One region of the Tardiphaga sp. GW822-FHT04G09 genome, then DNA from elsewhere that is predicted to be linked to it. Evidence: riboswitches for the same ligand, from Rfam matches in the RefSeq annotation. Region 1 holds a riboswitch; each other region holds the start of a gene.

What was found. A riboswitch is a leader RNA that binds a small molecule or an ion and turns the genes downstream of it on or off. The one in region 1 is predicted to bind cobalamin.
Region 2: another riboswitch for cobalamin. It lies ahead of AC1RLZ_RS06430 (ribonucleoside-diphosphate reductase subunit alpha); the one in region 1 lies ahead of AC1RLZ_RS19260 (TonB-dependent receptor).
Region 3: another riboswitch for cobalamin. It lies ahead of AC1RLZ_RS08265 (DUF1636 family protein); the one in region 1 lies ahead of AC1RLZ_RS19260 (TonB-dependent receptor).
Region 4: another riboswitch for cobalamin. It lies ahead of AC1RLZ_RS08245 (TonB-dependent receptor); the one in region 1 lies ahead of AC1RLZ_RS19260 (TonB-dependent receptor).

Annotation. Positions count from the first base shown of each region.
Region 1 covers NZ_JBXAMO010000011.1:86,755-94,294, reverse strand. The annotation lists gene AC1RLZ_RS19270 (TAXI family TRAP transporter solute-binding subunit) at 1-1,061, shown strand, start outside; gene AC1RLZ_RS19265 (PepSY domain-containing protein) at 1,058-2,506, opposite strand; gene AC1RLZ_RS19260 (TonB-dependent receptor) at 2,509-4,788, opposite strand; cobalamin riboswitch at 4,895-5,082, opposite strand; gene AC1RLZ_RS19255 (alkaline phosphatase D family protein) at 5,228-6,796, shown strand; gene typA (translational GTPase TypA) at 7,041-7,540, shown strand, end outside.
Region 2 covers NZ_JBXAMO010000002.1:564,641-572,180, reverse strand. The annotation lists gene AC1RLZ_RS06450 (TetR/AcrR family transcriptional regulator) at 1-494, opposite strand, end outside; gene AC1RLZ_RS06445 (AzlD family protein) at 667-984, opposite strand; gene AC1RLZ_RS06440 (AzlC family ABC transporter permease) at 981-1,721, opposite strand; gene AC1RLZ_RS06435 (ribonucleotide-diphosphate reductase subunit beta) at 1,822-2,946, opposite strand; gene AC1RLZ_RS06430 (ribonucleoside-diphosphate reductase subunit alpha) at 3,092-6,025, opposite strand; cobalamin riboswitch at 6,146-6,366, opposite strand; gene AC1RLZ_RS06425 (hypothetical protein) at 6,539-6,724, shown strand; gene AC1RLZ_RS06420 (GlxA family transcriptional regulator) at 6,730-7,540, opposite strand, start outside.
Region 3 covers NZ_JBXAMO010000003.1:329,974-337,513, forward strand. The annotation lists gene cobT (nicotinate-nucleotide--dimethylbenzimidazole phosphoribosyltransferase) at 1-645, opposite strand, end outside; cobalamin riboswitch at 745-925, shown strand; gene AC1RLZ_RS08265 (DUF1636 family protein) at 1,035-1,484, shown strand; gene cobU (bifunctional adenosylcobinamide kinase/adenosylcobinamide-phosphate guanylyltransferase) at 1,481-2,011, shown strand; gene cobW (cobalamin biosynthesis protein CobW) at 2,012-3,025, shown strand; gene cobN (cobaltochelatase subunit CobN) at 3,041-6,763, shown strand; gene cobO (cob(I)yrinic acid a,c-diamide adenosyltransferase) at 6,760-7,386, shown strand; gene AC1RLZ_RS08290 (cobyric acid synthase) at 7,449-7,540, shown strand, end outside.
Region 4 covers NZ_JBXAMO010000003.1:320,780-328,319, reverse strand. The annotation lists gene AC1RLZ_RS08250 (tyrosine phosphatase family protein) at 1-27, opposite strand, end outside; gene AC1RLZ_RS08245 (TonB-dependent receptor) at 27-2,054, opposite strand; cobalamin riboswitch at 2,250-2,462, opposite strand; gene ertE (N-carbamyl-l-glutamate amidohydrolase ErtE) at 2,531-3,802, opposite strand; gene AC1RLZ_RS08235 (SDR family oxidoreductase) at 3,915-4,658, shown strand; gene AC1RLZ_RS08230 (NAD(P)-dependent alcohol dehydrogenase) at 4,739-5,812, opposite strand; gene AC1RLZ_RS08225 (isovaleryl-CoA dehydrogenase) at 6,793-7,540, opposite strand, start outside.

The DNA.
Region 1 (7,540 bases):
CGAAGAACGCGCGCGCGGTTGCCACGCTGCGCAAGAATGTCGCCGTGATCTGGGTGCCGCCGCCGGTGAAGGGCAAGAAGTCCGGCCCGAAGATCACCAAATTCTCGCAGCTCGCCGGACGCCGTGTCGGCGTGATTGGCAAGACGCAGGCGAACGTCAATCTGCTCAATATCATCCTGCGGCAATACGGCGTCGATCCGGCCAAGGTTACCATCGTGCAGTTCTCGACCACCGAAGTGGCCGAGGCGGTGAAGGATCAGAAGGTCGATGCCTTCATTGCGGCGGGTCCGGTGAACAGCAAGATCACCAATGACGCGATCCTGGCCTCGAGCCGTGATGGTACACCGACTTTCCTCGCGATCGATTCCGCGGAAGCCATCGCGCAGAATTTCCCGATGTATGAGGCGTCCGAAATTCCTGCAGGCGCATTCGGCGGCGCGCCAGCGCGGCCCGACGATGACGTCAAGACCATCAGCTTCTCACATCACATCGTGGCGCGGCAGGGCCTGTCGGATGTGACCATCGCAGCCTTTACGCGGCAGTTGTTCTCCATCCGCCAGCAGATCATCAACGATTTCCCGCTGGCCGCAAAGATCGAAACGCCGGATACCGACAAGGATGCGGTGATCCCTGTACATCCCGGTGCCGCCGCCTATGTGGACGGCGAAGAGAAGACCTTCCTCGATCGCTACAGCGATTACATCTGGTGGAGCCTGATGGGGCTCTCGGCGATGGGTTCGGCGGGCGCGTGGTTCGCGAGCTATCTGAAGAAGGACGAGCGCAACGTGAATGTTTCGGAGCGCGATCGTCTGCTCGACATGATCGCCGCCGCACGCAAGAGCGATTCTCTGGATGAACTCGACACGATGCAGGCGGAGGCCGACGATATTCTGCGCCATACCCTGAATTGTTACGAGAACGGCGCGATCGAGGAAGGCACGTTGACCGCTTTCAATATCGCGCTCGAGCAATTCCACAACGCTGTTGCCGATCGCAAGGCGCTGATCGGCATGATCCCGCCGGAGCCGATCCGTCAGCAACCGCGGCCGCTCGCCGTCTAGCGCCTGAGATAGCGCCACCCGATCAAGACGCCGCTCACCGAGACGATGGTGCCGAGGATCGACAGCAGCCACACCACAATGTCCCAGGCCGGGCGATACATCAGCAGCAGCTTGAAATCCAGACTGTGCAACGCATTGAACAGCCAGCGATAGGTGCGCCGGCTGCTATCGATGCGGCCGAGAATATCGCCGGTGACCGGGCTGATGTGAAACCAGGTCTGCGCCTCGTCGTCGAATGTTGCGCGCAACACCGGCAATTCCCGGTCATGGTGATGCGCATACCAATAAGCGTCGTATTCTCCGAGGCTTAGCTGGCTTTCGATCCGCGAATCCGGCAGCAGTTTTGTTGCGGCATTCCAGAGACGGTCTTGCGGCAGTCCTGTGATTTCGCCACTGGCCGGATCGATCACCGTCTTCGTGCCGTCGCGCTTCGCGACAATCATCAGCGGCATGCCGTCGAGCCACACGAAACGTGCCTCGACCGCGCGCTCGCCCGCCGGTGCGCGAATGGCCGCAGCGATATCAGGCGCATCGTGGCCGGCATAGCGCTGCAATACCTCGCGTGGCGTATTGCGGTTGGCAAAATATTCGCCGGGATTCAGTGACAGCCAGCCGGAGAACATCCAGGTCAGGACAAAGAGGCCGGCGATCAGTCCGGTGACGTGATGCCAGGCCATCCAGCCGCGATAGGGCGTGATGTTGCCGTTCGCATAACGTCGCTTCAGGCGCACGCGCAGAATGCCGATCCAGATTCCGGTGATGCCGACGACCAGGCAGATGCCGGAGATCCACAGCACCACCAGCCGCCACAGCGGTCCGTCCTTGCGCAGCACGGTCGGATAGATCCAGTGCGGGATCGAGCCGAGCCAGTTCCAGACGCGCTCCGTGCGGTTGGTATCGAGTGCAATCTCGCCGGAGCGTGAGGAGACATAGAGTTTGGTGCCGGCGTCGTCGCCGAGCGTGATCAGATACAATGGTCGCAGCGGATCGTAACGCGCGGTGACGCTCCACTGGTCGCGATCGACGGTCTCTTCGAGCCGAGGCGACTTGCTGTCGGGATGATGCTGCGCAACAGCAAGTGCCTGCTGTTCGTTGATCTCGGCGATGGTGCGGCCATTGACGGCGGAGATGGCTTGCCATTGGCCGTCCCATGAGCTCAGTCGATACACCGGCTCATCGGCGATCATGTTCAATCGCAGATCGCGCGGATAGCGCGTGGCGCCGGCCTTCTTCATCGCGTCGTCGGGGGAGAGTGTTACTTTCTCCCAGACGATGTCAGGTAATGCCGCCAGCCGCTCTTTGTCGGAGAGGCCGGGAAACGCGACATACATCATCACCACGCCGGAGATGAACCACATCGCGAAGAAGAGGCAGGTGACGATGCCGACCCAGCGGTGACCGATATACAGCCACCGCCGGAGTGTTCGTGTCAGTGTGCGTGCCACGCTCAGAACTTCACATTGACCGCGAGCTGAGCGGTCCGCGGCATGCCGAGCAGCCACTGATTGGTGCCCCCGGACGTCGCATAGACCGTGTCGAACAGGTTGTAGATACGCAGCGACACCGTGGTATTGACGTCGGGCTTCCACTGCAGGCCGGCATTGACGACGTTATAGGCCGGCATTTCCAGCGTATTGGCGTTGTCGGCAAATCGCTTGCCGATGATCTGCACGCCGGCATTGGCCGACCAGTTCTGTGCGAAGGCCCAGGTCACCCAGACGTTGGAGACGTTCTGCGGCACGTTCACCGGCACATTGCCGGCATAGTTCACCGGGAGGCCGCCGACCGACTGCAGGAAGTCGTCATACTTCGCGCGCTGGAATGCGGTATTTGCGTCGATGCGCCAGCCATGGTCGAGCGCGAATCCGACCGACGCCTCGATGCCCCGTGACGATTGCTGGCCGACCTGCAAGGTCACGTTCAGGTTGTTGGGATCGCGGGCCAGAAGATTGTTTTTCACGATCTCATAGCCAGCAAGCGTCCACTCGCCACGGCCGCCCCAGAACGATTGCTTGACGCCGACTTCCACCTGTTTGCCGCTGGACAGCTTATAGGTGGTGTTCGCCGCGGAATTGGTGATCAGGTTGCTTACCGGATCCACCGCCACCGAATACTGGCCGTAGAAAGCGAGATTCTGGATCGGCGTATAAACCGCGCCAGCGCGCCATGAGGTCGCATGATACGCCTTCTCATAGCTGTTGCCCGGCGTGACGTAGTCGGTCCGCTCAACGGTCGGCTCGTCCTGGCGGATGCCGCCGATCAGCGACAGCTGGTCGGTGACGGACAAGCGGTTTTCCGCGAACACGCCATATTGGTTGGTCGTGGTGCTGAAGCCCGGCACCGTCGGTGAGGTGGTCGCGTAGAACGAACCCGGATTGAAATTGAACAGTGGCACCGACGACGAGCCTGCATAGGGCGAGTTGTTGGTGTGAGTGAAGGAGATGTTGTTGACGTCGAAACCGGTGACGAATTCGTTGACCATGCCAAAGATGTGGCCGCGGAAGGTGGCGTCCAAACGGTCGCCGATCTGCGTCTGGTTGTGGAAGATTTCGATGTAGTTGCCGCCGCCGCGATCGATCAGGCCGGTCCTGGCGTTGTAGACATAGCTTTCCTCGTCGCGCCAATGCCGCTGGCTGTTCAGATAATACAAGGTGTTGCGCAGCGTGATGCCGTCGCTCACCTGCCACTCGGTTTTCACCTGGTTCCAGCTGTCCTGATAGCGGATACTGCTGTCGCTGACATTGTAGTTCTGGAAGCGCAACGACGTGTCGAGCTTGCCGTTGATCAGCGGTGTGCCGAAGTAGCGCGACGGACTGCGGTCACCGTAATCGGTTGAGATCGTCCAGGTGATGTCTTCGGTCTGTTTGATCTGCACGGCGGCGTGGACTTCGACATGGGACTGGTGGTCACGGTCGACCCAGCCATCCGACATGCTGCCGATGGCGGTGATTCGGTAGGCGACGTCCTTGCTCACGGGGCCGCCGCTGTCCACGGCGATGCGGCGCTCCATATTGGTGTCGAAAGAGATCTCTGCCTGATTACGCGGCACCCACAGCGGCAGTTTCGAGACCACATTGATGGCGCCGCCAATGGCGCCTTCGCCATACATCACCGAGGCAGGACCGCGCAGCACTTCGATGCGCTCCGACGACCAGGTGTCATAGGGGAAGGTCAGCGTGCCGGACCCGACATAGAGGCGGGTGCCGTCATACAGTGTCATCACCGTGCCGTTGCCGTTAAAGCCGCGGGTGTTGAAGGCGATGCTGCCATTGCCGGGCGCCGGCTGGGCGGTGAAGCCGATGGCGTTTTGCGTCACCGCGGCGATGATGTTTTGCTGGCCGCGTTCGGCCATGGTCTCGGCGGAGATCACTTCCACGCTGGCCGGCGTTTGCAGGCGCGTGAGGCCGAGGCGGCTGCCGGTCGATGTCGTGCCGGTGAGGTTGAGCGTCGGCGCTGCGAAGACCGGGCCTGTCGGCGCGGCGACCGGCGCGCCCGTATTGGCGGCAATGTTGCGCTGCTGCCGCGAGCGCGCAGCGCGCGTGGGCTTGCCTGATGTCGTGCGGCGTACCCGTGTTGGCGTCGCGGTCGGCTGAACTACCACGGGATCGAGTACGTGGTGCGATTGCGCAGGTCGTAGCGAGCCTTCAGCGGGCACAAGGAAGCAGGACAGTGCGACAGAGGAAAGCAGAGCACTGCATCGCTTGGATGCATGGGAGACGGAGGTCATCTACAGGACTCGCGGTTACGTGGCACGTCACCGCAAACCAAGTCGCCCCGCCGCTTTCAAACAGGCAGTGTGACTTCCACCAGGACACCCCGCCCAATGTGCTCGCGTGTGACCACGACTGGCGGCAGGTCTCCTGGCTCGCGGGTCAATGCCTGTTGCCGCCTTCCCAAGTGAACACCCAGTGGCTCTTGGCGCAGGCTCGCCGCTTACAGTTGCGGGGGCAGCCGCGGAATCGGGGATCCCCTCACCGCATTCCCTTTTGATCCCCGAAGGGAACCGTCCCGTTCACGTTAAGGTGAAATTTCCAAATGTGTCAATCTAGTCGCCAGTCATTCGCAACTTGCGCCGACAGGTGTTGATATTGCGCATCACCTGTCATCGCGGCGTCAAGCGATCTGCCTAGCACCATGGGTGTCAAAGCCAGGATCAGGAGTTCGCCATGACTTACAAGTTCTCGGCGTTACATATGTCCCGCCGCCGTTTTCTCACGCACTCAGCTGCAGCAGGCGCCAGCTTCCTGGCGATGCCCTATCTCAGCCGCGCGGCGGATCGTCCGGTGGTGTCGCATGGCGTGCAGTCCGGCGATGTCGGGATCAATAGCGGCATGATCTGGTCGCGTGCCGACCGGCCGGCGCAGATGATGGTGGAAGTCGCCACCACCGAGTCCTTCAACAATGCGCGGACCTTGCCGCCGATGGTGGCGCTGCCGGAAACCGATTTCACAGCAAAGCTGCTGCTCGACAATCTGCCGGCCGGGCAGGACATCTTCTACCGCGTCAAATTCCGTGATCTTTCGCATACGGAGATCGTCGGCGAGCCCGTGACCGGCCGCTTCCGCACCGCGCCCGCGGATCGCCGCGATGTGTCTTTCGTTTGGGGCGGCGATGTCGCCGGACAGGGCTGGGGCATCAATGCGGAGGATGGCGGCATGGTCACCTACGCCACCATGCGCAAGCACAATCCGGATTTCCTGATCCATTCCGGCGATACGATCTATGCCGACGGCCCGATCCTGCCTGAAGTGAAATTGCCTGACGGCACGGTCTGGAAGAACACCATCATCGTGCCGGAAAAGGCCAAGGTCGCCGAGACGCTCGACGAATTCCGCGCCGCGCACAAATACAATCTGCTCGACGAGAATGTTCGCGCCTTCAATGCGCAGGTGCCGATCTTCGGCCAGTGGGACGATCACGAAGTCACCAACAACTGGTCGCTCTCCAAGCAGTTGCCGGCGGCCTACAAGGAACGCGACATCACGCTGCTGGCTGCGCGCGGCGCGCGTGCCTTTCACGAGATGTATCCGATCTCGGTCAATCCGGCCGAACCGGGCCGCGTCTATCGCACGCTGAATTACGGGCCGCATCTCGACGTCTTCATGCTGGACGAGCGCAGCTATCGCGGCCCCAACGGCCCCAACCTGCAGGAGACCTATGGTCCCGATGCGTATTTCATCGGCCCGGAGCAGATGGCCTGGTTGAAGCGCGCATTGATGGCGTCAAAGGCAACCTGGAAGGTCATCGCCTCCGACATGCCGATCGGGATCGTCGTCGAGAATGATGCGGTGAATCACACGGGGTCGGAGGCGATCGCGCAGGGTGATGGCCCGGCGCGCGGCCGCGAGCTGGAGATCGCCGACATCCTGCGCTTCATCAAGTCGGCGGGTATCCGCAACACGGTCTGGCTGACCGCCGACGTGCATTACACGGCGGCGCATTACTACAATCCCGACAAGGCCCAGTTCCAGGATTTCGAGCCGTTCTGGGAGTTCGTTTCCGGGCCGTTTCATGCCGGTACGTTTGGTCCCGGAGCGATGGATAATACCTTCGGTCCCGAGGTCCGTTTCGTGAAGGCGCCGGGCCCCGGCAAGCAGAATCTGCCCCCAACGGCGGGTATGCAGTTCTTCGGACACGTCAAAATCGACGGTTCGAGCGGCCAAATGACCGTTACGCTACGGGATCGGGCCGATGTGGCCCTTTGGGCCACCGTTCTGGACCCGAAATTGAGCTAACCATTTGGCAGATTCGCATTGTTTTTCGGCGATTTCCCCCTATATTGCGCCGCAACGCGTCCGAGTACCCGGCCCCTTCTGGCCGGGTTTGCTTTTGGAGGGATTGCCCCAGCGCGTTTTCAGACGAGGCAGTTATCGAACGCGCTCGAGCGCAAGGCCCAACTCTAATTGATCTGGCCTTTTGTCGAGCATGTCTTGTTGAACCCGCATCAGGGCACCCAGACCGTAAAACAGAAGAAGACCTATGAACCTTCGCAACATTGCTATCATCGCCCACGTTGACCACGGCAAAACGACCCTCGTCGACAAGCTGCTGCAGCAGTCGGGCACCTATCGCGACAATCAGCGCGTCCAGGAACGCGCGATGGATTCGAACGACATCGAAAAAGAGCGCGGCATCACCATTCTCGCCAAGTGCACCTCGGTGCTGTGGGACGAGGTCCAGATCAACATCGTCGACACCCCGGGCCACGCCGACTTCGGCGGCGAAGTCGAGCGCATCCTGTCGATGGTCGATGGCGTGATCGTGCTGGTCGACGCTGCTGAGGGCCCGATGCCGCAGACCAAGTTCGTGGTCGGCAAGGCACTGAAGCTCGGTCTCAAGCCGATCGTCGCGATCAACAAGGTCGACCGTCAGGACGCCCGCATCACCGAAGTCGTCAACGAAGTGTTCGACCTGTTCGCAGCGCTCGACGCCACCGACGACCAGCTCGACTTCCCGATCCTGTACGGATCAGGCCGCAA
Region 2 (7,540 bases), on a different contig from region 1:
GCGCCGAGCAAGGCCGCGGCCGCGAGTGCCGTATCCTGCGCCGGCAAATGACCGGCGCGAATGGCGGCCGCGATGCGGGATTCGATCTCGCCAGCAATCTCGCGGCGACTGGCCAGCCGCGACTCCGTCACATCGACCTCAACCGGCTCGGCCAGGATGCCCCACGATAATTTGCGGTGAGAAACGACATGCACGGCCACCGTGGTCACCGCCGCGGCCAGCGCCGACGACGGACCCGGCGCAGCGTCGGCAGCCCGGCGGATCGCCGCGAGCTCGTCGCGCGACACGTCGGCAATGAGTTCGGAAATCAGGTCGGCCTTGGACGGGAAATACCGATAAACCGTGCCCGCTGCGACATTGGCGCGAACCGCAACCGGAGCGATCTGAACCGCCGCCATGCCCCCTTCGGCGCAAGTTTCGCGTGCCGCCGCCAGAATCGCACTGCGTCGTGCTGCAAGCCGCTTCACAACTTGATGGGTCCGTCGGTAAACCATGGGCGTTCTCATCCCCGGCACCCCTTGGCCAACCTGACGGCTGTCACAAATAAGGTGCGTAACTTCAAGGTTTTGAGCGAGCCTGAGGGTGCCCGCGATAAGAACTGAACACTAGTTCAGACTCATTGACAAGGTATTTTGCGCATAGCGGGATTCAACTTTTCGGGTAGATCTAGCCGCCAAATCCGAGCGCGCGGGCGGCCGCGGCCACTGCCATGCCGGTGATGACGGCAATGAAGTCGTTACGGCGGATGATGGTCACGGCCATCGCGGCGAGGATCGCGAAAACCACCACCGCCCCGCCATTGACGGCCACAGGGAGCGCGGCGGCGACGATGATCGAGCCCGGCAACGCGTCGAGCATCCGGCGCACCCGCGGCGTGACGTTGACGTAGCCCATCAGCCAGTAGCCGCCGAGGCGCGAGGCCACGGTGACCGCGGTCATGACTGCGAAGGCGATCATCACATCGCTGCGCAGAAATTCCGTCATGCGGACGCTCCCGACTTTTCGGGCTCGTCCATGAGCCCGGCACTGATCGCGCCCGACAGCGCACCGGCGATGATGAACCACCAGCCAGCGGCCAACCAGTGAACGACGAGGGCCACGATCCCGGAGACCACCCACGGGATCGCCCGGCGCGGTCCCTTCCAGGCCGGAACGAGCATGGCCGCGTAGAAGGCAGGCATGACCAGATCGACGCCGTATTTCTTGGGATCGGTCAGTTGCTCGGCAAGCACGAAGCCCGGGATCGCGGCGACCAGCCAGACCAGATAGAGCACGATGCCGCCGCCGACATAGAACCAGGCATCGGCGCCGCCGTGATCGCGATAGCGCATCGCCGCGAGCCAGCCGCCATCGGTCACCAGCAGCATCGCGGGATAAGCCTGCCATGGCGGCAATGTGCCGAACCACGGCCGCAGCGTCGCGCTCATGAGCATGAAACGGACATTGACCGTGAGCGTGAGCAAAGCCAGCGTCGCGATGGTACCCGGCGTCAGCGCGCTCGGCCAGGACTGCACGGCGACGAATTGCGACAGGCCGCCATAGACGGTGCCCATCATGACAATGACTTCGGCCAGCGAAAAGTTCTTCTGCGCGCACAGTGCGCCGAACGCCATGCCGAAGGCCAGCGTGCCTGGCAGCATCGGCCCGATAGCGATGATGCCCGGCACGATAGCGGCCTTCGACCAGTATGCCGGCGCCTTGGCAATGTGGGTGCTGTGCATGATCGATCCGTGTGATGCAGCATGGGTGCTGGCATCACACAGTCAGGTCAAGCCACGCGATCTCATAAGGGCCATGCGCGCTTGGATATGAGACCAAAGACTACTCCCAGTTCAGCGCGCCGCCGTTCTGATACTCGATCACACGCGTTTCGAAGAAGTTCTTCTCCTTCTTCAGGTCCATCGCTTCCGACATCCACGGGAATGGATTTTCCGTTTCCGTAAACACCGGCGCGAGACCTATTTGCGCGCAGCGGCGGTTGGCGATGAAGTGCATATAGGTTTCGCACAGCGCCGCATTCAGCCCGAGGAAGCCGCGCGGCATGGTGTCCCGCCCATAGGCCGCCTCGAGCTCGGCGGCCGTCCGGATCATGTCGCGGATTTCTTCCTGGAATGCCTTGGTCCAGAGATGCGGATTCTCGATCTTGATCTGATTGATGACGTCGATGCCGAAATTCAGGTGAATGGATTCATCGCGCAGGATGTACTGATACTGTTCGGCAATGCCCACCATCTTGTTGCGGCGGCCGAGCGACAGGATCTGCGCAAAGCCCGTGTAGAACCACATGCCCTCGAAGATCACGTAGAAGGCGACGAGATCGCGCATGAAGGCCTGATCGGTCTCCGGCGTGCCGGTCTTGAAATCGGGATCGTCGAGATGCTGGGTGTGCTTGAGCGCCCAGGCCGCCTTCTCGGTGATCGACGGCACCTCGCGATACATGTTGAACAGTTCGCCCTCGTCGAGGCCGAGGCTTTCGACGATGTACTGGAATGTGTGCGTATGCACGGCCTCCTCGAACGCCTGGCGCAACAGATACTGCCGGCATTCCGGATTGGTGAGGTGGCGATAGATTGCCAGCACGATATTGTTGGCGACGAGGCTCTCCGACGCCGCGAAGAAGCCGAGATTGCGCTTGATGGCGCGGCGCTCGTCTTCGGTCAGGCCGTCGCGGGACTTCCACAGCGCGATGTCTGCCTGCATCGAGACTTCGGTGGGCATCCAGTGATTGTTGCAGCCGGCGAGATACTTCTCCCACGCCCATTTGTACTTCAGCGGCAGCAGCTGATTGACGTCAGCGCGGCAGTTGATCATCCGCTTTTCATCCACCGAGACGCGGCCGCCAGCGCGATCGATGGTGCCAAGGCCGGTGGCGTCGGCGGGAGACTGCGGGAGTGGGATGAAGGCGTTTTTTTGGGGAGCGGATGAGGTATCGGACCAGTCGAGCATGGGGTTTTCCTTGCATATTTGTTCGGCCCTCATGGTGAGGAGCCCGCTTCTTCAGCGGGCGTCTCGAACCATGAGCGTGGGCCATCCTTCGAGACGCGGCCAAGAGGCTGCTCCTCAGGATGAGGTCAGTGTGTTTGGCACACCCTTACTGACACGCCTCGCATTCGGGGTTGTCGATCGAGCAGGCCATCGCTTCGGACAGGTCCGGCGCGGTGACCGCGGAGGATGCCACGAGAATCGGCGCGCCTGCCGTCTTCGCTGTCGCCACCGTTGCCGACACCGCGTTGAGCTTGCCGTCGGTGCCCTTCAGCGTCGATTTCTCCACATGCGTGGCACTGCGCGAGCGCAGGTAGTAGGTCGTCTTCAATCCCAGCGTCCAGGCGAGGCGATAAAGCTGGTCGAGCTTCTTGCCGGAGGGATTGGCGATGTAGAGATTGAGCGACTGCGCTTGGTCGATCCATTTCTGCCGGCGCGAGGCCGCCTCGATCAGCCAAGCGCTGTCGATCTCGAATGAGGTCGCATACAGCGCCTTGAGATCGTCGGGCACGCGGTCGATCGATCCGACGCTGCCGTCGAAATACTTGAGATCGGAGACCATCACCTCGTCCCACAGCCCGCGCTTCTTCAGATCGCGCACGAGAAACGCGTTCACCACCGTGAAGTCGCCCGACATGTTCGATTTGACATAGAGGTTCTGATAGGCGGGCTCGATCGACTGCGCGACGCCGCAGATATTGGAGATCGTCGCCGTCGGCGCGATCGCCATCACGTTGGAATTGCGCATGCCGGTCGTCTTCACACGGTCCCGCAAGCCATTCCAGTCGAGCGTGATGGAACGATCCATCTCCACGCCGCCCCGCGCAGCGGCCAGGATTTCGATGGAGTCGATCGGCAGAATGCCGCGGCTCCACAGCGATCCCTCAAAGGACGGATAACGGCCGCGCTCGGCGGCGAGATCGACCGATGCCGAGATCGCATGGAAGGCAATCGCTTCCATGCTGGTGTCGGCGAAGGCGACGGCAGCGTCCGACGCCATGGCGATGCCCTGGACCTGCAGGGCGTCCTGGAAGCCCATCAGGCCGAGACCGACCGGACGATGCTTGAGGTTGGAGCGGCGTGCTTCCGGGATGGTGTAGAAATTGATGTCGATGACATTGTCGAGCATTCGCATCGCCGTGGTCACCGTGCGCTTGAGCTGTGCGTGATCGAGGCCGTCCTTGCCGATGTGGTTCAGCAGATTGACCGAGCCGAGATTGCAGACGGCGACTTCATCATCCGACGTATTCAAAGTGATTTCGGTGCAGAGATTCGACGAATGGATCACGCCGACATGCTGCTGCGGCGAGCGCAGGTTGCACGGGTCCTTGAACGTGATCCAGGGATGGCCGGTCTCGAACACCATGGTCAGCATGCGGCGCCACAGATCGGTGGCACGCACCGTCTTGAACACGCGCATCTCGCCTCGCGCGGCTTTCTCTTCGTAGGCCGCATAGCGCTCGGCAAAGGGCTTGCCAAAGAGATCGTGCAGCTCAGGCGTTTCGTCAGGCGAGAACAGTGTCCATTCGCCGTCAAGCTCGACGCGCTGCATGAACAGATCCGGCACCCAGTTGGCCGTGTTCATGTCGTGGGTGCGGCGGCGGTCGTCGCCGGTGTTCTTGCGCAGATCGAGGAATTCCTCGATGTCGATATGCCAGGTTTCCAGATAGGCGCAGACCGCGCCCTTGCGCTTGCCGCCCTGGTTGACGGCGATGGCCGTGTCATTAGCGACTTTCAGGAATGGCACCACACCCTGGCTCTCGCCATTGGTGCCCTTGATGTGGGCACCCAGCCCGCGCACGCGGGTCCAGTCATTGCCGAGACCGCCGGAATATTTCGCCAGCAGCGCATTGTCCTTCACCGACTTGAAGATGCCGTCGAGATCGTCGGCGACCGTGGTGAGGAAGCAGGACGACAGCTGCGGGCGCAGCGTGCCGGAATTGAACAGAGTCGGCGTCGAGGCCATGAAGTCGAACGACGACAGCAGATTGTAGAATTCGATGGCGCGGGCTTCGCGGTCGATCTCGCGCAATGCGAGGCCCATGGCGACGCGCATGAAGAAGGCCTGCGGCAGCTCGATTCGGTTGCCCTGCACATGCAGGAAGTAGCGGTCATAGAGCGTCTGCAGACCCAGAAACTGGAACTGGAGATCGCCTTCCGGCTTCAGCGCCGCGGCGATTCGCTTGAGGTCGAAACGCGCGAGTTCAGGATCGAGCAGTTCGGCATTGATGCCGGTCTTGATATAGGCGCTGAAATATTCGGCGTAGCGCGTGGTCATGTCAGCCTGCGACGCATGCGTCGGACTGCCATGGACGAAGGACAGGACTTCGGTGCGCAGCTTGTCGAGCAGCAGGCGGGCGCTGACAAAGGTGTAGTTCGGTTCCTGCTCCACCAGCGTACGGGCGGCCATGATACCGGCCAGTGCCAGCTCATCCAGCGTGATGCCGTCATAGAGATTGCGGCGGGTTTCCTCGAGCACCGGGGCGGCATCGACGCCATCGAGGCCGGCGCAGGCCTCGTTGACGATCAGCGCCAGACGCGCCGAATCGAGCGGCGCGCGCGTGCCGTTGGCGAGCGTGACATGCAGCACTGGCGCGGTGGAGACGAGCGCAGGCTTGGCGGCCAGTTCCTCCGCGCGGGTGCGGGCGCGCTCCTCGCGATACAGCACATAAGCGCGCGCCACCTTGTGATGCTCGCTGCGCATCAGCGCCAGTTCGACCTGGTCCTGCACATCCTCGATATGGAAGGTGCGCCCCTCCCCGACACGGCGCGTCAGCGCGGACACGACATCGCCGGTGAGCTGTTCCACCGCTTCATGAACGCGGCGCGACGCGGCAGCGGTGTGGCCCTCGACGGCGAGGAACGCCTTGGTCATCGCCACGGAAATCTTGCTGCCGTCGAAGGGCGACACGGTGCCGTTGCGGCGGATAATCTGCATCGCAGGTTCGCGCGCAGGCGCAGCGAGCGTTTCCGGCGACAGTTGAATCGGCGGCGCATGGGCCGCATCGCGGCCGTTGGACAAGACGGAAGATGAAGTAGGCATCGGCAAGACCCCGTGTGATGCATCAAGCAGTGGGGGCTGGGGCCGAAAGGACGCTGCAAAATACACGGCGGAGATCCCGCCGGCATTGCCTGCAAGCGACCGCTGGGACACCCCGCCCATGGACGTTCTGGTGTCGCGGCAGGTCTCCTGGCTCGCAGATTCAAGCGCTTGTTTCTGTCTTCCCAATGCCGACAGGACATCAGTGACTTCAGGCGAAACAAACTCTCTGCTTACAGTTGCGGGGGCAGCGCCGGAATTGGACGCGAAAACAACGTCTTCACCGGCTTCCCTCTTAGCCACCAAGTCTTGCGACAAGGCGGACCGTGACGTCTACATTTGGTGTGACCCGCGGCAGAGTGTCAAGCGGACAAATTCATGACGGCTGTTGGTCCCGTGGACAACTGCTTGTCCTGGCAGGATCCGCCGCATCGGTGGCGGTTTCTGCACGATGCGATTCGTTGTCCGGAAGCGCTGTGAAGCGCAGAACACCATCACCAACCAATGGAGAATGCCATGCGCAACCTGGTAACGACCACCGAGAGGATGAACTTCAACACTATCGTCGAGCGCCCGGGTGCACTCGCGGCGTTCGAGACAACGGAGCAGATTGCCCGGCGCCGCCTCGACGAGAAGCTGAACGAGGCGCTGATGGACAGTTTTCCGGCCAGCGATCCAATCTCCTCTCTGCAGCTCGCCTGAGCGGATCAGACCGCGCGAAAGCTGGCCCGGTACTGGCTGGGTGTCAGGCCCAGCCGTCGCACGAAGACCTGACGCATATGTTCGGCGGTGGTGAAGCCGCATTCATAGGCCACCATCTTCAGCGGCAGATCGCTGCCTTCGAGACGGTTACGCGCCGTGTCGATCCTGGCCCCCTCGACAAAATCAGCCGGCGTCATCTTCGTTTCCTGCTTAAACGCCCGCGCGAAAGTTCGCGCGCTCATGCCCGCCACATCGGCGAGTTCATCCACGCTGTGCGCGTCACGCAAATGAGCCATCACATGGGCATGGACACGCGCGATTGGTGAACCCGGTTCGGACGGCGGCACCAGATAGGGACTGAATTGCGACTGGCCGCCCTGGCGCTGCGCCACCACGACCAGACGCTTGGCCACAGCCAGCGCGACATCGGCACCATGATCTTCCTGAACCAGTGCGAGACCGAGATCGATGCCTGCGGTGACGCCGGCCGATGTCACGAGCGCGCCATCGCGGCTATAGATGCGATCGAACTCCACATGCGCTTTGGGGAAACGCAGCGCCAATAGCGGCGCATTCTGCCAGTGCGTCGTCACCGTCTTGCCGTCGAGCAGACCTGCATGGCCGAGCGCGAATGCACCGGTGCAGACCGAGCCGTAACGCCCCGCATGGAGTGCGGCGCTGGCTAGCCATTCGGTGAGCTGCGGATCGGCCTCCGCCGACGGCAGACCTGGCCCGCCGGCAACCAGAACCAGATCCCAGGGCTTCTTCGCGTCACTGAACGCCAGATCGGCGGATATCCGCAAACCGTTCGATGCA
Region 3 (7,540 bases), on a different contig from region 1:
CGCCATACCCGCGTCGTCCTGCCCGGCACCAACGCCGATACAATCATCCAGTGGTGCCGGCGCGAGCCGATGAACCACCAATGCCGAGGAGGCGGTGTTGCCGATGCCCATCTCGCCAAGCGCGATGATGTCTGCGCCGGCCTTGATCTCGCCAACGGCGATTCGGTAGCCGCGCATCAGCGCATCAACCGCCTGCGCTGAAGTCATCGCCGGCTCATGCGCGGCATTGGCCGTCCCCATGCGCACCTTGGCGTCGATCAGCTTCGGATGAACCGGCAGTTCGGCCGCAACGCCGATGTCGATCACGCGCACACCGATATTATTGGCCGCGGCGAAAGCATTGGCTGTCGCGCGGCCGGCCAGATAGGTCATCACCATCGCAACGGTCACCGCCGACGGATATTGCGACACGCCCTCGGCGACGAGCCCGTGATCCCCTGCGAACACCAGCAGCACGGCATTGTCGCCGCGCGGTTCGCCCGGATGCCGGATCATGCCGAGCTGAAGCGCCAAGTCCTCGATTCGTCCGAGCGATCCCGGCGGCTTGGCCTTGCCGTCGATGACGGCACGGATGCCTGCCGCGATCTGCGGATCGACGGGCGCAATGGCGGGTGGTTGCCACAAGGACTGAGAATGGGCGGACATAGGGTTCCTTTTCGCGGCCTAACTGACGCAAGACGGCCTGCAAGGTCAACAGGTCGGGGCGGTCGCTTGCCGGCGCGGTTGACCCCGGCGCACCCGGCAGATAGCGTCTTTTGCGATGGTCCTTCCGCGTGGAAGGTGAATAGGGAAGCCGGTTTGAGGCCGGCGCTGCCCCCGCAACTGTAAGCGACGAGCCCGCGCTGGTGCCACTGGGAATTCCCGGGAAGGCGGCTGCAGGCTTTGACTCGCGAGCCAGGAGACCTGCCATCACGAACTGTGCTTTGGAGGCGTCGTCGGGGCGGGGTGCACCGGACGGGAGCGAACCGACGGCCATGCTGTCGGCGCGATCCAACAAAGCTCGTAGGCCCGCGAGGGCATGAACTGAGCATGTAATGGATCACGACAACGCCGACATCTCTGGCGAACAAATTTCGGTCGAACCGCCGCGACCTGTACCGGCTGGCCCCGTTGTCGTGAGCGTGTGCATCAGCTGCAAAGCCGCCGATACCGGCACGATCGTAGGCCCTGAGATGTTCGATGCCGTGAAGGCCGCGCTCGGCGATGGCGATGCTGCCGTGATGGTGCGTCCCGTGCAATGCCTCAGCGTCTGCAAGCGGCCGGCAACGGTCGCGGTGACGAGCCCGGATGGCTACACGTTCCTGTTCGGTGATCTGCAGAGTGGCAGCGGCAGCGCGGCGCTGGTGTCCTTCGTCGAGTCCTATCAAAAATCCGACTACGGCCTCGTACCTTGGCGGGAGCGCGCCGAGGTGTTGCGCAAGGGCATGGTTGCGCGCGTGCCGCCATTGCGTTGGTCGCCCGAAGACGGGCGTGCGCCGAAATGACCGCCGCTACAACAACACTGGTGCTGGGTGGTGCGCGCTCGGGCAAGTCGTCTTTCGCCGAAGGGCTGGTCGATGGCATCGGCTTGACGAAGGTCTACCTGGCCACCGCAACGACCGGCGATGACGAAATGCACGTCCGCATCGCGCAGCATCGCAGGCAGCGCGGCGAAGGCTGGATCACCGTGGAAGAACCGCTGACGCTGGTCGATGCCCTGACGCGCGAGGCCACGGTGGGGCGCGTCGTGCTGGTGGATTGCCTGACACTATGGTTGTCGAACCTGATGTTAGCCGAGCGTGATCCGGAGATCGAAGCGAAGCGTCTGGTGCGCTTCCTCGACGTCTCGCGCTATCCGATTGTCTTCGTGTCCAACGAAGTCGGGCTCGGTCTCGTGCCGGAGACCCCGCTCGGCCGTGCCTTTCGTGATGCACAGGGCCGGCTCAACCAGATCATCGCGGCCGCCGTGCCGAATGTCGCTTTCATCGCGGCCGGGCTTCCGCTCTGGCTCAAGCGTTCCCAGGAGAATTGAATGCCCCGCGTTCCCGTCACTGTGCTCACCGGATTTCTCGGCGCCGGCAAGACCACACTGCTGCGCTCGCTGCTGACCCAGGCCGATGGCCGTCGCATCGCCGTGATCGTCAATGAATTCGGCGATGCCGGTTTCGATGGCGGTCTCGTTGAGGAATGCGCGGCGAAAGCCTGCGCGCCCGGCGATATCGTCGAGCTCACCAATGGCTGCATCTGCTGCACCGTGGCCGATGACTTCGTGCCGACCATGGACAAGCTGCTGTCGCGCGAACGGCCTCTCGATGCCATTGTCATCGAGACATCGGGGCTCGCGCTGCCGCAACCGCTGCTGAAGGCCTTTGCATGGCCGGCGGTGAAGACCCGCGCCACTGTCGATGGCGTCGTCACTGTCGTCGATGCGCTGGCGCTTTCTGAGGGCCGCGTCACGCTGGACGAAGATGCTGTCGCCGAGCAACGCGCCAGGGACGAAGGCATCGAGCACGACGATCCGATCGAGGAAGTGTTTGAGGATCAGCTTGCCTGCGCAGATCTCGTGGTGCTCTCGAAGAGCGACCTGGTCGCTCCGGAGAAACTTGCCGAGATCGAAGCCAAGCTCAAAGCCGTGTTGCGCCCGGGCGTGAATATCGTGCGCTCCAAGGGCGATCTCGCGCCATCGGTGCTGATCGGCCTCAACGCCGCCGCCGAGGACGACGTGGCCGCCCGCGCCGGTCACCATGGCGAGGAGGAAGAACACGACCATGATGATTTCGACAGCATCGTCGTCAAACCCGCCGCCGCCACCAGCATCGACGCGATGCGGGCACGCATCAGTGACGCGCTCTGTCTGGACGGCGTGCTGCGTGTGAAGGGTCATGCGCGCATCGCCGACAAGCCCGCGCCGATCGTGGTGCAGGCCGTCGGTGCCCGCGTCGAGCTCGCTTTCGCGCGGCCGGATGTGGCGCAGGCCGAGCACCTCGTTGTGATCGGCCTTAAGGGATTCGACGGCGATGCGGTGCGAAGGGCACTCGCCGGGTAACGCAGGTTCACCCGTATGCATCTGAAGCTCGATACCTCCGGCAGCATTGACGACGGCGACGTCGCCCGCGATCTCGGGCAGGACACTGCCGATATCGTCGTGCTGTCGGCGGCTGACAGCGACCTGGCGGCATTCAATGCGGCGCATGCGACGCTGCCGGGCGATTTCCCCAGCGTGCGGTTCACCAACATGCTGGCGCTCGGCCATCCTGCGTCGGTCGATCTCTATGTCGAGCGCACGCTGGCCAAGGCGAAGATCGTCGTGCTGCGCATGCTCGGCGGCATCAGCTATTGGCCGCATGGCGTCGAAAGCCTGCGCAGCGACGCGCTGAGCCGCGGCGCCAAATTCGCCTGTTTGCCGGGCGAGATGGACTGGAATGCCGAGTTGGCCGCGCGTGGCACGATCAGCAGCGATGACACCCACGCGCTGTGGCGCTATTGCAGCGAGGGTGGTGTCGATAACGCGCAGCTGGCCTTGCGCTATGCCGCGCATTTGATCGGCTATGGTGAGGAGCCACCTGCGGCACGGCCGATGCCCTCAGCCGGATTCTGGCCGGGTGAACCGACACCGGATGATCGGCCCAACGCCATCGTGATCTTCTATCGCGCGCTGGTCGCTGGTGGGGATACCGTCGCGATCGATGCGTTGCGTCTGTCTTTGAGCGCACGCGGTCTCAATGCCGTCTGCCTCTATGTAACCAGCCTGAAAGACGAGCGCTCCGCCGCTTTCCTGCGTGCCGCGCTCGGAGCCTATCCGCCGGATATCATCATCAACGCGACGGCCTTCGCCACAGCGACCGCGCATGACGATGCCGGCGTGTTGTCGGCATCAGGCTGTCCGATCCTGCAGGTCGCACAGGCCGGCATCTCGCGCGCCAGCTGGGAAGCCTCGACCCGGGGTCTCACGCCGCGCGATCTGGCGATGCATGTAGTGCTGCCTGAAGTCGATGGCCGTATCTTCGCCAATGCCATCGCCTTCAAGGAACGCGGCGCCAGCGATGGTGGCTTCGCGCCGACTACATTGCAGCCGGTGCAGAATCGCATCGATGCGACCGCTGATCTGGCGCGCGCCTGGGTCCGCCTGCGCCGAACCTCCGCGAGCGAGCGCCGTGTCGCGCTGATCCTCGCGAACTATCCCAATCGTGACGGTCGTCTCGCCAATGGCGTCGGCCTCGATACGCCGCAGAGCCTCATCGATGTGATCGCAGCCATGGGCAACGCCGGATACGTCACTGGCGATGCGCCCGGCACGACAGCCGCGATGATGCAGCTATTGCAGCAGGGGCCGACCAATGCGCTTGCCGGTCGCGCGGAGCGAGACGGTGGCATGACATGGTCGCTGGCCGATTATCACGCGGCCTTTGCAACGCTTCCAACGAACGTGCGGACCGCCATCGAAGCACGCTGGGGGAGCGCCGAGCACGATCCGCATGTCGTCGATGGCGCCTTCCGCCTCGGCCTGCATCATTTCGGCAATATCACTGTCGGCGTGCAGCCGGCGCGCGGTTACAATATCGATCCTAAGAGCACCTATCACGATCCGGATCTGGTGCCGCCGCATCACTATCTCGCATTCTATCTCTGGCTGCGCCACGACTTCGACCTCCATGCCGTGGTGCATCTCGGCAAGCACGGCAATCTCGAATGGCTGCCGGGTAAGAGCGCCGGACTGTCGGCGGATTGCCTGCCCGATGCCGTGCTCGGTCCGCTGCCACATCTCTATCCATTCATCGTCAACGATCCCGGCGAGGGCATTCAGGCCAAACGCCGTGCCTCCGCCGTGATCATCGATCACCTGACGCCGCCGATGACGCGGGCTGAGCTGCACGACGATCTGGCGCGGCTGGAGAATCTGGTCGACGAATATGCCATGGCGACCGATCTCGATCCCAAGCGCGCCGCTGTGATCGCCGAGGACATCCTGTCGCTCGCCCGCGCGCAGCAGATCGATGCCGACGTCAATGTCACCCGTGACACACCGACGGGTGAGGCATTGCGCGCGCTCGATGCGCATCTCTGCGATCTCAAGGAGATGCAGATCCGTGACGGGCTGCACATCTTCGGGCGCGTGCCTGAGGATGCGCAGCGCAATGATCTCCTGGTGTCCATCGCGCGCCTGCCGCGTTCGGAGATCAAGCCGCAGGATGCGTCGCTGCATCGTGCTTTGGCTGTCGATCTCGGTCTTGGCGCGTTCGATCCGCTCACCCGCGAGATGGCCGATGATTATCTCGGTCCGCGCCCTGATGTTCTTGCCGATGTTGACGAAGCGATGTGGCGCACCACTGGTGACACCGTCGAACGGATCGAAGGACTGGCGCTGCAACTCGTCTCCGGCAAACTGCCTTGCGATCCCGCCTGGACGCGCTCCGCCGCGGTGCTTGACTGGATCAATGCGAAATTGCGGCCGGCGATTGATGCTAGCGGCGATGCGGAGATGGCTGCGTTTCTCAGCGGTCTCGATGGCCAGTTCATTCGCCCAGGCCCCTCCGGCGCGCCGACCCGCGGGCGTCCTGATGTGCTACCGACCGGACGTAATTTCTTTGCGGTCGATGTCCGCGCGGTGCCGACGCCGTCCGCTTGGCGCATCGGACAGCTCGCAGCCGAACGACTGGTCGAAAGTTATTGGCAGGAAGCCGGCGAATGGCCGCGCGCGATCGCGCTGTCGGCCTGGGGCACTGCGAATATGCGCACCGGCGGTGATGATGTCGCGCAGGCGCTGGCGCTGATTGGCGCACGGCCGCTCTGGGAGGAAACCTCGGGCCGCGTCACCGGCTTTGCGATCACGCCGCTGTCCGAACTGAAGCGCCCGCGCGTCGATGTGACCTTTCGTGTCTCCGGCCTGTTCCGCGATGCGTTCCCGACCCAGATGGACATCATCGGCTCGGCTGTGAGTGCCGTGGCTGAACTCGACGAACCAGACGAGGCCAATCCAATTGCCGCGAATGTCCGCGCGCGGGCTCGCACGCTCGAAGCCGGCGGCATGACCTGCGAGATTGCGCGCCGGCAGGCGACGCGCCGTGTGTTCGGTTCCAAGCCCGGCGCTTACGGCGCGGGCTTGCAGGCGCTGATGGACGAGGGTTGCTGGAATAATCGCGCCGATATTTCCGAGGTCTATCTTGATTGGGGCGGCTATGCCTATGGCAGCGGAACCGACGGCGAGGATGCGCGCGGTGAATTCGCCGAACGGCTGAGGGGCATCGATCTCGTCGCGCAGGCGCAGGATAACCGCGAGCACGACATTCTGGATTCCGACGACTATTACCAGTTTATCGGGGGTCTCGCAGCGACCGTGCAGACGCTGCGCGGTTCACCCCCACGCATCGCACATATCGACACGTCGCGGCCCGAAGCGCCGATTGCCCGGCCGCTGGCACATGAGATTTCGCGTGTGGTGCGCGGCCGCGGCGCCAATCCGAAATGGATCGCCGGCGTGATGCGTCATGGCTACAAAGGCGCATTCGAGATCGCGGCGACGGTGGACTATCTGTTCGGTTTCGCGGCATCGACCGATGCCGTCGCCAATCATCATTTCGATCAGCTGTTTGCGTCCTATCTGGAAGACGACGAGGTTCGCGGCTTCATGACGTCCGCCAATCCGGCGGCGTTGCGCGAGACGGCGGCACGCTTTGCCGAAGCCATTCGTCGGGGCTTGTGGACGCCGCGTTCCAACCGCGCCGCCGATCTGATCGCCGAACTTCTGCCGCAGGCACACACAGAGATCGCAAAGGAAATCGCATGACCGAAGCTGTCCACGACGATGAAGAAAATGCCCGCCACAAGATCAAGGCCGCCAAGCATAAGGCGGCGAAGGACAAGATCATGGCGACCAAGGTCGGCGAGAAAGGCCTGTTGATCGTCCATACCGGCACCGGCAAGGGCAAGACATCTGCAGCGCTGGGCATGGTGTTCCGCCATATCGGTCATGGTTATCCCGTCGGCATCGTCCAGTTCACCAAGTCGCCGGAATGGGACACGGGCGAAGCGCGTCTGCTGAAGACCTTTCCCGATCTGGTCACGCTGCACATCATGGGCGAGGGCTTCACCTGGATTACCCAGGACCGTGAGCGTGACATCGCCGCGGCGACCGCGGGCTGGGAGCGCGCCAAGGAGATGATCCGCGATGATCGTCATCGGCTGGTGCTGCTCGACGAGCTGAACATCGTGCTGCGTTACGACTATCTCGATCTCAATGAAGTCCTGACCTTCCTGCGCGACGAGAAGCCCGCCGACAAGCACGTGGTCATCACTGGCCGCAACGCCAAGCCCGAGCTGATCGAGATGGCCGATCTGGTTACCGAGATGACACTGATCAAGCATCCGTTCCGCGCCGGCATCAAGGGCCAGAAGGGCATCGAATTCTAGAGCATGATCCCGAAAAGTGGGCAGCGGTTCTCGGAAAAGATCATGCTCATGAAAGAAAACATATGAACCTCACCACGCCAGCGCTGATGATCCAGGCCACCGGCTCCAATGCCGGAAAATCGACGATCGTCGCTGGGCTGGCGCGGGCGCTGGT
Region 4 (7,540 bases), on a different contig from region 1:
GCCGCTGAGAGAACTGACATGGATCATCAGAACGTCGCGCCTGCCTTCACAAGGTAAGTCCGCCCCGGCAGCGGATAGGCATTGAACCTTCCCGGGGTGAATGTGCTGGCCACCGCGTAATCGTAATATTGCGCGTCGAACAGATTATTGACACTCAGCGACCAGAAGACATTCTGATACTCGCCGCTCAACTTGAGGTCCACCGTCGCATTCGCCGGGATCAATGGCTGAGCATTGCCCTGATCGTTGTCCATGCGGCGACTGCTCCAGTAGCGCACGGTCGCATCGATCACCGCATATTTCTCCCAGACGTTCCAGGTGACGCCGGCATTGGCAGTGAAGCGTGATACCAATGGCACATCATTGCCCGCGAAGGTGCCTTCTCGGAACACAGCGCGCGTCAGCGCCAAGCCACCGCGCAACAGAACCGTGTCGCTGGCCTGCAGCGAAGCGCTGGTCTCCGAGCCGTAGCGACGGGTCGGATCGAGATTTCTGTTGTAGAAATTCACCGGATCGAACTGGATTTCATTATCCAGATCCATTCCGTAGATGCTCGACTGAGCCTTGAACGCTCCTGCCGAGATACGGAAGCCAGCCTCGACATCCCTGGAGGTCTGGGTCTTCAGCGAAAATGTACCAGGGATCGGGTTGAAGTTGGCGTCGAATGACGGCCCCGACGCCACGCGTTCATCCACATTCGGTGTGCGGAAAGCGCTGGCGGCGCGGCCGAACACGGCAAAGACGTCGTTCAAGCGATGCTCAAGCCCGATATGCAGCGCATGTTGGGTCTCGTTGCTGTCGAGCGGCAGCGCCTGCGTATCGAAGGCGCCCGGCGCGTTTGGATCGAACCGGTCCCGCGCATTCACGCTGGTGCGCTGGATGCGGCCGCCATAGGACAGATCCGTGCTTGGCAGAAGACCGACGGTCTGCTGCCAATAGGCCGCGAGCGTCTGCTGTGACAGATCATAGACATGGGTCGGAGCGACGCCGCGCAACTGGCTGCGGCTGGAATGATAGGTCGCATCGTAATAATCGATGCCGGTCAGGATATCCGACGGCAGCCCGAACAGCGCATTCTTGATGCTTAACCGCGGCGTCAGCGACCAGGTCTGAAGATTGGTGTCCACATAGCTGGCGTTGAAGCTCGATAGCGGAAGGCTTCCGAAGAAGCCGGCCTGCTGATCCTTGTTGCGAAGACCGCCATCGACGATCAGTTCTGCGCCGCTCCACAATGTTTTCGTGAAGCCGGCCGTGACATTTGCGCCCTGCTTGTCGGCAAAATCCAGCGGCGTGCTCGCCCCCCTGCGATTGGTCAGCAGTTGATTGAGGCCAATGGATGGATCCACCGTCCGCGCACCGGGCAGACCGAGATGCTGGTCGTCGCCGGATAAATTCAGGTAAGCGCTGAAATCAGGCGCGGTATAGCGGATATCACCGACGCCGGTGATCTGGTTCAGCTTGTTGTTATCGCGATAGCCATCGGACGTGATGCCGCTGCCATAGAACGACGATGACCATGGCCCGGAACTGGCCGCCGCCGAGATTGAGCCGAGGCGCTGATTGAACGAACCACCACCGCCCTCGACGCGCATCGCGAAAGGCTTGGCCGAGCCAGCCTTGGTGACGATATTGATGACACCGCCGACAGAATTGTCGCCATAGAGCACAGCGCCGCTGTTTCCTTTGGTGATCTCGATGCGCGCAATGGAATCCTTGGGAATCGACGACAGATCGACGCCGGCGAGGTCGATATCGTTGAGCCTGCGGCCGTTAATGAGCACCAGCGTGTTGGCTGTCGCAAAGGCACCGAAGCCGCGCAGATCGACCGACGTGCCGGCACCATTCACGCCACCATAAAGGCTTTGAACCTGCACGCCGGGCGTCTGCGCGATGATCTCCTGGATTGTCTGAGCTGGCGAACGCGCGATGTCTTCCGCCGTGACGACCGATGTGGCCGTCCCGGAAATGCCGTTCGGGAGCCTGCTGGCGGTGACGCTGATCGTATCAAGCTGAACACTCTGCTGTGCAGTTGCCGATGTGATGCCGACGACCATCAGAGGAACAATGCCGGCAGACAAGAGATAGGCGCGATCACGCCTTGTGAAGGCTATAGCGGGTGCAACGATAGCGGATGACATGGTTCGGCCTCGGTTCGACGTTGTGGCACGTCACAGCGAACCAAGTCTCATTGCGGAGCTCGCGCCCTGCCAATGAAGCCAATGTCTGTACTCCCCGACCGACATCCTCGCGTGTGACCACGTATGACGGCAGGTCTCCTGGCTCGCGGGTCGATATCTTTCATCGCCTTCCCAGGACCGAGTTTCCCAGTGGCATGTGACGAAAGACTCACCGCTTACAGTTGCGGGGGCAGCCGCGGCATAGGGCAGTCCATCGAGAAGAACCTGCCCGCACCGCATTCCCTTTTGATCCCCTTTCGGGAAACCGTCCTCCCGATCTAGGACGGCGCTGCTCTGGAAGTCAATAATGCAGCGACCGACTGGAATCCGAATTGAGGAGCGGTATATGGCCCCTACGCGTTCTGTCCGTCGAGCAGTCGCACCGCCTCGAACAGCGTCGCCGCACCCACCGCCAGTTGCCCGGGTTCGGACCATTCTTCGGGGCAATGGCTCTTGCCGTCCCTGGACGGAATGAACAGCATGGCGCTCGGCCCGATATGCGACATGAACGCGGCGTCGTGACCTGCGCCGGAGGCCAGCGTCGTGGTGGAGTAGCCGAGCTTGGCGGCGCTGCGACCGAGGATATCGCGCAGGTGATCATCGCAAGGTGACGGCGGATTCTGCGAGATCAGGGCAAAGCGTTCGCGATCGACTTTCGCACGCCTGGCGATGGCCAGACTCTCGCGATCGAGCAGTGCCACGAATTCATCGACCAGCGCGGCCTTCTCCGCACGGATATCGAGGATCAGGCGCGCGCCGCCGGGAACGACGTTGGCGGCATTCGGGCTGATCTCGAGGATCCCCGTGGTGGCGACGAAGTGACCCTGCTTGCGCGCCGCAAACGCATTGGCCTGCTGGGCGACCAGCAGCACGAGTTCGGCGGCGGGGAGGCTCGCGTCCTTACGATATTCCATCAGCGTCGAGCCGGCGTGATCTGCGGCGCCCTTCAGCACGATCTCGACGCGGGTGATGCCGGCGATGCCGGTGACGAGACCGAGATCGAGCTTCTTGCTTTCCAGCACGACGCCCTGCTCGATATGCAATTCGAGATAGCCGGCGAATTTTGGTTTCTGCATCGACGCAATCGCTGCGGGATCACCGCCGATGCGCTTGATGGCATCGGCCAGCGTCTCGCCGGACGCATTGGTGTAGGTCAGCATCTTCGCATCGAGCTCGCCGACCATGGCGCGGCTGCCGACACAGGAGAGCCCGTATTCGCTGGGTTCCTCGGCGAGAAAGTCCACGATCTCGATGGGGTGCCGGGGCTTGTAGCCGGACGCCTGCAGCGCACGCACCGCTTCCAGCGCCGTGAGGATGCCGGAGATACCGTCGAAGCGGCCGCCGGACGGCACCGTATCGGAATGCGAGCCGAGCATGATCGGCGGCAGGCCCGCGACGCTGCCTTCCAGCCGCGCGATCACATTGGCGGCAGCATCCATGCGCACCGTCATGCCGGCCGCGAGATACTGCTCGCGCAGCCAGGCGCGGCCGTCGAGAAAGCGCTGCGAGAACGATCGCCGCGTCCATGGCTTGTCGGGATCGGTGATGGCGGCGAGCGCCATATGGTCGTCCCAGAGGCGGTTCTGATCGATGGGCGGCTTTGTCTCGGTCGGCATGATCGGCATGAGGCTCATGAGTTGGCGGCACTGGCGCCGGCGCGATTATTGTTGAACACTTTGGCCATCGTGAAGCAAGACGATGGACATCGCGAAGCAAGAAACGATCAGGGAGAAAATCGTGACCAGCAAGACCAAGATCGCATGGGTGACCGGCGGCGGCACCGGAATCGGCAAGGCGGGCGCGCAGGCGCTGCTGGCGGACGGCTGGACGGTGGTCATTTCCGGCCGCCGGGCCGATGTGCTGAAGGGCGTCGCCGATGAACTCGGCGCCGGCGGCAAGCCGGTGGAAGCAATGGCGCTGGATGTCAGCAATGCCGACGACGTCAACAAGGTGGCGCAGGCCATCCTCGCCAAATACGGCCGGATCGATCTCCTGGTGAACGGCGCCGGCATCAATGTGCCGAAGCGCAGCTGGGAAGACGTCACCCAGGACGGCTGGGACCAGATCGTCGACATCAATCTCAACGGCGTGATGTATTGCATGCGCGCGGTGCTGCCGGCGATGCGGGCACAGAAGGACGGCTGCATCATCAATGTCGCCTCATGGGCCGGGCGCATCGTGTCGAAGATGACGGGGCCGGCCTATACGGCCACCAAACATGCCGTGCTGGCGCTGACGCATTCGTTCAACATGGATGAAGGCGTCAACGGCCTGCGCGCCTGCTGCCTGTCGCCGGGGGAAGTCGCGACCGACATCATGAAGAATCGTCCGGTGCCGCCCAGCGCCGAGGTGATGGCGCGGATGCTGCAGCCGGACGATCTCGGCAAGACCATCGCCTTCATCGCCGGCATGCCGCCGCATGTCTGCATCAACGAGGTGCTGATCGCTCCAACGTGGAACCGGAGCTTTCACAATATGTGATGGGCTCGGATACCGATGGCGCCCGGCTGGAACGAACACACATCGTCATGGCCGGGCGGCGCGTTAAAGTCCCCTCACCTTCACGGCGTGATAGCGACCTTCAGCACGCCATCGCGCTGGTGCGCAAACAGATCGTAGGCTTTTTCGATATCGTCCAGTTTGTAGTGATGCGTGACCAGCGACGTCAGGTCGGCGCGGCCGGAGGCAACGACGTTCATCAGCCGTCGCATCCGCTCCTTGCCACCGGGGCACAGGCTGGTGACAATCGTGTTGTCGCCGAGGCCCGCCGAAAAGGCGCTCAGGGGAATCTGCAGATCCGTCGAATAGACGCCAAGGCTGCTCAGGGTGCCGCCCGGCCGCAGCGCGCGCAGTGCCGATTCGAAGGTGCCTTGCGTACCCAAGGCTTCGATGGCCACATCGACGCCGCGGCCGTCGGTCAGGTCCATGATCTGCTTGACCGGATCCCCCTTCTTGAAGTCGACGACCATATCAGCGCCGAGCCGTTTGGCGACCTCGATGCGCGCGGGCACCGTATCGACACCGATGATCGTGGTCGCACCCATCAGCTTCGCGCCGGCGATGGCGCAGAGTCCAATCGGCCCCAGAGCGAACACCACCACCGTGTCGCCGATCCTGATGCCGCCGCGCTCGGCGCCGGCAAATCCCGTCGACATGATGTCCGGACACATCAGCACCTGCTCATCCGTCAACGCGTCGGGCACCGGACTGAGATTGACCATGGCATCGGGTACGAGCACATACTCGGCCTGCGCACCATCGATCGTATTGCCGAACCGCCAGCCGCCGCTGGCCTTGAAGCCGTGCTTCGTTACAGCGCCATCCTGCGATGAGCAGCCGCAGAGACATGCGTAACTGTGGCCGCTCGGCGTGATGGCGCCGGCAATGACGCGCTGGCCCTCGCGATAGCCGGTGACGGCGCTGCCGAGCTTCTCAATGATACCAACCGGTTCGTGTCCGATGGTCAGCCCTTTCGCTACCGGATATTCACCCTTGAGGATATGCACATCGGTGCCGCAGATCGTGGTGGTCGTGATGCGCATCAACGCATCGAGCGGGCCGACATCGGGGATCGGCTTGTCCTCCAGGACGATACGACCCGGTTCGACAAATATCGCTGCCTTCATCTTCGGCATCATCTGCTCCTGCTGGCGATGGTGCGTCGAGCGACGCCATAAGCCAATCATCTGCGCATTTTGCGGTGACCGGATTGAGGTGGATCAAGTGGCGATGCCTTTTGAAGGTCTCTGAAGTGGCGGACATATAGCCGCATGTCTGCGTTGCTCTTGATTCAATTTGTCAAACAGCCACTACCCTTCAGACGTGCGTCATCGCCCCTGTTATTTGCGGCGCGGGGGCGCCCGTCGTCTCCTGCATTCCCGCCCCTTGCGAGAGGGCGTGCGGAACGCCGGGTGCCCGGTGCACCCCTGGGCCTGATGCCGATGCGGTCGTCCGCAAGTTGGCGCATCAGGACTTTCGGAAAGCACGGGCCAATGCCCGACGTTCCGCCTGCGGTGTTTTGTCGGCTTGCTGAATGCTTGCCCAAGCGACCGATCAAGGTCACCCTTGTTTGGCCCTGCGCGACAGGGCCGGGGGAGCGCAGCTCTTGGGCCGGACGCGTTTCGAATCTGGTCGTCCGTCACTTGATCTGCGGGCTCGTTCCATCCGCCAGCAAACCGTCCCGCCTGTCCCAGTGGTATCCTGACCACAGGCGATGCGGCCTGCCCGCAGACAGCCGGTCCCCACACATCCCGTGACGCCGCATCTCCGGCGTCCACCGCCTCCCGCCCCGCAATCGTGACGATCGCGATCGCCCCTCTCGGTGGGGCAGGACGAAGGGGAAAATAATCAAGATGGGGATGTTGTCAATAGAGGTAGGAAAAAATGTTTGGCATTGTCTTGCCGCCCCACACTGTCATTCCGGCGCCGGCGCGCCTTCGCGCAGGCGAACCCGGAATCTCAGCATGGGAGTCTCCGATCGCGCAAAACACTCCGGGATTCCGGATTCGCACTTCACCGGCTTCGCCGCTTTCGTGCGCCCCGGAATGACGAGCTTGGGGGGGCGCCCCGGGATGACAGTGGAGAGGTCAGCGCTCCAGATACAAGGAATCTCCCCTCACCCGTTCTTCGCAAACAACTCCCGCCCGATCAGCATCCGCCTGATCTCGCTGGTGCCGGCGCCGATCTCGTAGAGTTTGGCGTCGCGCAGCAGGCGGCCGGTGGGATAGTCGTTGATATAGCCATTGCCGCCGAGCAGCTGGATCGCATCGAGGGCGCATTGCGTGGCGCGTTCCGACGCATAGAGGATGGCGCCGGCGGCATCCTCGCGGGTGGTCTCGCCGCGATCGCAGGCTTTCGCCACCGCATAGACGTAAGCGCGCGCCGAACTCAGCGCGACATACATGTCGGCGATCTTGCCCTGCACGAGCTGAAAGTTGCCGATCGGCTCGCCGAACTGCTTGCGCTCGTGCACATAGGGCTGCGCGACATCGAGACAGGCCTGCATGATGCCGAGCGGCCCTGCCGCCAGCACCGCGCGCTCGTAATCGAGGCCGGACATCAGCACATTGACGCCGCGGCCGACGGTGCCGAGCACGTTCTCTTCAGGGACTTCGCAATCTTCGAACACGAGTTCGCAGGTATCCGAGCCGCGCATGCCGAGCTTGTCGAGCTTCTGCGCCGTCGAGAAGCCCTTCATGCCCTTCTCGATGATGAAGGCGGTGATGCCGCGCGGGCCGGCCGCGGGATCGGTCTTGGCGTAGACCACCAGCGTCGAGGCGACCGGACCGTTGGTGATCCACATCTTGTTGCCGTTGAGAATGTAGCGATCGCCCTTCTTGTCGGCGCGGGTCTTCATCGACACC